3 regions of the Enterobacter sp. H2G27 genome follow, and region 1 is predicted to be linked to each of the others. Evidence: predicted binding sites of a transcription regulator. Region 1 holds the regulator's gene; each other region holds the start of a gene.
What was found. Region 1 encodes CRP, which controls carbon source genes, mostly activating them, when cyclic AMP is high. Its sites were predicted from a motif close to ATGTGANNNNNNTCACAT; they were not measured.

Region 1 (2,201 bases):
CCCCAGAGCGTAGATCAGCAGCGGCTCCCACACCGGCATATTCCCGGCGAGACTTAGCGTGAAAATGGCCGCAATCAGCGACGCGGGAAGCAGGCGGGCGTGCAGCGAACTGATTTCCGCCGTGACGCCGAGGGTCATCGCCAGCACGGTCAGGATCAGCGGCAGCGGGATATCACGAGCCAGTAAAAGCTGTACGGCGAGGCTACAGCCCGCAAACAGGCAGCCGCCAACGATCAGGCGTTTGAAAAAGCGCTTATGCGGCGTGTCCAGACCGGCGATGTTGCAGCAGGCGGGCACGAGGGAAAACAGCAGGCCTTGTTGAAGATGTCCGAGGATCAGGCCTATGGCCACAGGAAGACACAACACCAGCGTTTGTCGCAGTGCGTAGTTAACTTCCGGGTGATAGATCAGCCTGCGCCACATGGGGAATAGAGACAAAAACGGCGTGACACCTTGCGATGGCACGCCGTTTAAGCGGAATTAACGCGTTCCGTAGACCACGATGGTTTTACCGTGGGCGGAGATCAGGTTTTGATCTTCCAGCATTTTCAGGATACGGCCTACTGTTTCACGGGAGCAACCGACGATCTGACCAATTTCCTGACGGGTAATTTTAATTTGCATGCCGTCCGGGTGGGTCATGGCGTCTGGCTGTTTCGCCAGGTTCAGCAGGGTCTGCGCGATACGACCGGTAACGTCCAGGAAGGCGAGGTTACCCACTTTCTCTGAGGTGACCTGCAGACGGCGTGCCATCTGGGAAGAAAGACGCATCAGAATGTCAGGATTAACCTGAATCAGCTGACGGAACTTCTTGTAAGAAATTTCAGCCACTTCACATGCTGTCTTTGCACGAACCCAGGCGCTACGTTCCTGGCCCTCTTCAAACAGGCCCAGTTCACCGATGAAATCGCCCTGGTTCAGATAAGAAAGGATCATCTCTTTCCCTTCTTCATCTTTGATCAGCACTGCCACCGAGCCTTTAACGATGTAATACAACGTTTCCGCTTTTTCACCCTGGTGAATCAGCGTGCTCTTTGATGGGTACTTATGAATGTGGCAATGAGACAAGAACCATTCGAGAGTCGGGTCTGTTTGCGGTTTGCCAAGCACCATGCGCTGTTATCCTCTGTTATAAGCTGTCACCAGAGTCATCAGATGCATCCGGACTCTGGGGTTGCAATCGAATTCTTACCCATACCCTGGGAAGTCGGCTACCGTAACGTTTCGCAGCCAGTAAAGTTTGATGTCCTCTGCATACATGTGTAACGTCAATGTATTACTGTAGCATCCAGAGTGTTTTAGCATAGCTTTCGCCGCGTGTCTCCTGGTGTCTCGCTTCAGCATGATGCAGGTCGCCTTCCATTGCGAGAAATGTAACGCACGCGTAATCTGTCACCAAAAATGCAACGTTGGAGTTTAAGAATATGCAAGCGCGCGTGAAATGGGTTGAAGGTTTAACGTTCCTGGGCGAGTCCGCGTCAGGGCACCAGATTTTAATGGACGGTAACTCCGGCGATAAAGCGCCAAGCCCAATGGAAATGGTGCTGATGGCGGCAGGCGGATGCAGCGCCATTGACGTGGTGTCGATTCTGCAAAAAGGTCGTCATGACGTGACGGATTGTGAGGTTAAACTCACCTCAGAACGTCGTGAAGAGGCACCACGTCTGTTCACCCATATTAACCTGCACTTTGTGGTCACCGGTAAAGAACTGAAAGACGCGGCGGTTTCACGTGCGGTGGACCTGTCTGCGGAGAAGTACTGCTCTGTGGCGTTAATGCTGGAGAAAGCGGTAAAAATCACGCATTCGTATGAAGTGATCGAGGCGTGATCCATGGGGCATCGTGCGTGTTGATGCCCTCACCCTAACCCTCTCCCACAGGGAGAGGGAACATGCTCATGCGATCTGTTTCCCTTCCATCAACCGCTCCACCAGCGGCGTCATGATGAGCTCCATCGCCAGCCCCATTTTTCCGCCCGGTACGACCAATGTATTCATGTGAGAAATAAACGAGCCCTGCAGCATCGCCAGCAGCCAGGGGTAATCAATACCTTCAAGATTGCGGAAATGAATAACCACAAAGCTCTCATCCAGGGATGGGATACTTTTGGCGGCAAACGGGTTGGAGGTATCCACCGTCGGCACGCGCTGGAAGTTGATATGGGTGCGGGAGAACTGCGGCGTCAGGAAGTTGATGTAATC
Region 2 (2,201 bases), 570 kb from region 1:
CGCGGTGCGTGATGACCAGGTCAACATCCGGCGGCAGGCTGTTAATGGCGCTGTTGGTCACGGAGATGTTGGTCAGGCCCGCATCCTGCACTTTCTTACGCAGCACGCCTGCACCCATCGCGCTGGAACCCATACCAGCGTCGCAGGCAACGATGATTTTACGCACGTGGCTCAGGTCGTTAGAGACATCACCGGCTGCCAGTGGCGTCGCGCCTTTGGATTCGGCTTTCATATCGTGCATACGACGGGTTGCGGCTTCGATGTCATCATCTTCTTTCACTTTGCTGGTTTTCAGCAGGATAGAAGAGACCACGAAGGAGACGGCCATTGCCGCAAAGATAGCTGCGAGGTTCGCGAAATAAGCGCCTTTTGGCGTCATCGCCAGTACCGCCAGGATAGAACCCGGAGAAGCTGGAGAAACCAGACCGCCGCCCAGCACGCTCAGGGTGAACACGCCGGTCATACCGCCGAGGATAACGGCCAGGATCAGACGTGGGTTCATCAGCACGTACGGGAAGTAAATTTCGTGGATACCGCCCAGGAAGTGGATGATCGCCGCACCGCCAGCAGACTGTTTTGCGCTACCGCGGCCGAAGAAGATGTACGCCAGCAGAACGCCCATACCCGGACCCGGATTGGCTTCAATCAGGAAGAAGATAGACTTGCCGAGATCGTGAGACTGCTGAATACCCAGCGGCGAGAAGATACCGTGGTTGATGGCGTTGTTAAGGAACAGGATTTTCGCCGGTTCAACGAAGATAGACGCCAGCGGCAGCATTTCGTGCGCCACCATGAAGTTAACGCCTGCCGCAAGAATTTTAGACAGCACTTCAACCGCAGGGCCAATGCCGAGGAACGCCAGAATGGCGAGGATCATCCCGATGATGCCCGCAGAGAAGTTGTTCACCAGCATTTCGAAGCCGGATTTGATCTTACCATCAACCCAGACGTCGAATTTCTTAATCGCCCAGCCGCCCAGAGGGCCGGCAATCATCGCACCGAGGAACATCGGCATATCCGCACCGACGATAACACCCATGGTTGTGATGGCACCCACTACGCCACCACGGTCACCGCCCACCAGACGACCCCCGGTGAAACCGATGAGCAGCGGCAGGAGATAGGTAATCATTGGGCCAACAAGTTTCGCCAGCGTTTCGTTAGGCAACCACCCTGTCGGAATGAACAATGCGGTGATGATACCCCACGCGATAAACGCGCCGATATTTGGCATCACCATGTTGCTGAGGAAACGACCAAAGCTTTGAACTTTGATCTTGAAATCGGATGACATAAAACACCCCTTCTTCTGTTTACGCTAAGGCTTATGGCCCGAGGTTTATTGTTAATGAGGCGGCAGAGGTAGCCGGGCCCTGATCTGATGCTGTGAAATCTGGCACTGAATCGTTCAACTGTCCAGACAGCGAAAATTTATGTGATTCATGTCACGTAAATGTAGGGGGTGAGGATATCTGTGAGGTGATCTGAATCACAAAAACGATGGGCAAAAAAAATACGATGGCGAGAAAAAAAGCAAAATACACCCTTTTGTGTGACTGTTGTCACGTTTTGTTCTGGCGTGTTTGTTTCTGGATTGTGACTGATTTCACAAAATATTTTTATGCAGATTTCTCCGGCTGTGATCGACGGCAAACTCTGCTTCGCGTTTCAGCGCCAGGATGATATGGCACGACACGATAAGCCAAAAAACCACTTTTGATGTGTGGTATGGCGAAAAGTTAAAAGGTGGATTACGCTCATATTGTAAGGTTAAGTCTATTATTATTCAGGATATATTTTGACACGCTTATAAACTTGCATGGAGATATTATAAAAACCCATACTCCCCGGCTCGGAAATAATAAGCACAACCCCGTGTTTATAAAAAATTAATTAGGTTGCGTACCGTTTTATTAATTTAATGAGTTGACGTTGTTTAAGTGAGGAGAATATGTTTCTCAACTATTTTGCGCTGGGCGTATTGATTTTTGTATTTCTGGTTCTCTTTTATGGAATCATCGCCATCCATGATATTCCTTATAATATGGCTAAAAAGCGTAACCATCCGCATGCCGATGCCATTCATACGGCTGGCTGGATTAGCCTGTTTACGCTTCATGCCATCTGGCCATTCCTGTGGATTTGGGCCACGCTGTACCGCGAGGATCGCGGCTGGGGCATGCAAAACCACATCACAAAGC
Region 3 (2,201 bases), 2.1 Mb from region 1:
GCGCGGCAGCTACGTGAACAAAATTTCACTCTCTCAGGTGCGCAACGGCTGTTTTGTTCGCCAGGCCATTGAATGCGCGGTGGCGCGCCGTGCCGCAACGCTCATCAACGACAAGCAGTGTTACCTGCTGGAGCAAAACCTGCATCAGCAGCGAATTGCGATTGACCGTAAGCAGCTGAATGATTTCTTCCAGCTTGATGATGAATTCCACCAGAAACTGGCGCAGATTGCGGATTGCCAGCTTGCCTGGGACACCATCGAAAACATCAAGGCCACCATCGACCGCGTGCGTTATATGAGCCTCGATCACGTCTCCCCGCCGGAAATGCTGCTTCGACAGCATCATGATATTTTCAGCGCGCTGGAAAAACGCGACCCGGACGGCGTGGAAAAAGCGATGACGCTGCATCTGCAGGAAATTAGCGAATCCGTGCAGCTGATTCGTCAGGAAAATAGCGAGTGGTTTAGCGAAGAGTAATATTCGCCGCCCCTTTCGGACGCGGCGATGGGTTTAGCGAACGACTAACACCGGAATAGTGGCGTAGCGCAGGATAGATTCCGCATTTGACCCCAGCAGATGGGTGCTGATGCCCGGATTTTTCGACCCGATGACGATCGCGTCATATTCCCCTTCTTTGCTCAGCCTGATGATTTCATCGCGGACGTTGCCAAAGCGAACCAGGCTGTCAATTTTCTCCGGCGAAATATCGAAAAGTCTTTTTAACGCGTTCATCTTCTTACCGGATTCCTCGGTCATATACTCTTCGAACTTTTTAATATCGGCGTTAAATCCACGCAGCAGGGATCGGCTGCTGGCCGGCAGAATATTGACCAGGGTAATCGAGGCGCCCTCCGCCTTCGCAAGGTTTGCCGCGTGGCGAACCGCTTTGTCGCTCAAATCCATTTCAAACACATCAACAGGCATCAAAATCTTCTTATACATAAGCCTGACTCCTTATTCCGATGAAAGGGTTATTTCCTGTACCCAGAATGGCATCAGGAATATAAACCAACCCTCAACGCTTCCCTGCTGAAACTATCATTTAATGAAAATAACGGTCTGCTTTGTAAATTGCTGTAGTGAACCGTCAGCGCCCGGCACAATAAAGAAAAAAGTGTGAGTTTGATCAAAAACAAAAACATGTGATGCAGACAGGCGTATTTATATGCTCCGTGAACGGCAACCCTGAAATAACGCCGTAACGAACAGGTTAGAGAGGAGAAAATACCATGATGACATACGACCGTAACCGCAATGCAATCACTACCGGCAGCCGCGTCATGATTAGCGGCACGGGCAAAACTGGCGTGATTAAAGCGATCCACAGCGACGGGCTGGATGCCGCGCAGGTGCGCCGCAGCAAAACGGTTGAAGTGGAAGGATGCGAAGGTAAGTTCGAACCGATTGAGCTGATTCGCCTGGGTATGCACTAAGCGGTGCGCAGACATGCCGCCGCGCACGGCGGCATGTGCTGAATTACCGATGAGACACATACTGCTCCACGGTCGCTTTCGCTCCCTTTTGCAGCAGCGTCAGGTAGGCCTTCATCACCGCGTCAACAAAGACGGCTTCACGCGGTAACTCCTTGCCGAAGATGGCCTCGATGCCGAGCAGCGCCTTGACCCGGCTTTCCCCTTCCGCACTGCCTTTAACCGCCGCCTGAATCACTGCCAGCTGCGGATCGCTCACGTCAATCGCATTACCCTGCTCGTCCACGCCGCCGACATACCGCATCCACCCTGCCACGCCCAGTGCCAGCAGCGGGAAAGGCTTCTGATGCACCAGGTACCAGCGCACGGAATCCAGCATGCGCAGCGGAAGCTTCTGGCTGCCGTCCATCGCAATTTGCCAGGTCCGATGGCGCAGGGCCGGGTTGCTGTAGCGGGCAATCAGGAGATCGGCATAGCGTCCTAAATCGACGCCTTTGACCTTCAGCGTGGGCGCCTGCTCGTTGAGCATCAGCGCGTGCGCGGCGAGGCGGTAGTTCTTATCTTCCATGCAGTCGTTGATATGCTGATAGCCCGCCAGATAGCCCAGGTACGCCAGGAACGAGTGGCTGCCGTTGAGCATGCGCAGCTTCATCTCTTCAAACGGGATCACGTCCGAGACCAGCTCGGCTCCGGCTTTTTCCCACGCAGGCCGACCCGCCACAAAGTTATCTTCGATCACCCACTGGCGGAACGGTTCACAGGCCACCGCC

Region 2: ACW9E7_RS21250 (PTS mannitol transporter subunit IICBA) is a predicted target of CRP. The motif match lies at 1,434-1,451, and genes of this name have one in related genera.
Region 3: ydfZ (putative selenium delivery protein YdfZ) is a predicted target of CRP. The motif match lies at 1,116-1,133, and genes of this name have one in related genera.

The regions. Positions count from the first base shown of each region.
Region 1 covers NZ_JBSVSI010000001.1:3,902,926-3,905,126, reverse strand. The annotation lists gene ACW9E7_RS18680 (YccS/YhfK family putative transporter) at 1-423, opposite strand, end outside; gene crp (cAMP-activated global transcriptional regulator CRP) at 481-1,113, opposite strand; gene ACW9E7_RS18670 (OsmC family protein) at 1,425-1,829, shown strand; gene ACW9E7_RS18665 (phosphoribulokinase) at 1,896-2,201, opposite strand, start outside.
Region 2 covers NZ_JBSVSI010000001.1:4,474,545-4,476,745, forward strand. The annotation lists gene ACW9E7_RS21250 (PTS mannitol transporter subunit IICBA) at 1-1,294, opposite strand, end outside; gene ACW9E7_RS21255 (DUF3302 domain-containing protein) at 1,952-2,201, shown strand, end outside.
Region 3 covers NZ_JBSVSI010000001.1:1,792,229-1,794,429, reverse strand. The annotation lists gene ACW9E7_RS08570 (GntR family transcriptional regulator) at 1-478, shown strand, start outside; gene ACW9E7_RS08565 (universal stress protein) at 512-943, opposite strand; gene ydfZ (putative selenium delivery protein YdfZ) at 1,231-1,434, shown strand; gene ACW9E7_RS08555 (mannitol dehydrogenase family protein) at 1,478-2,201, opposite strand, start outside.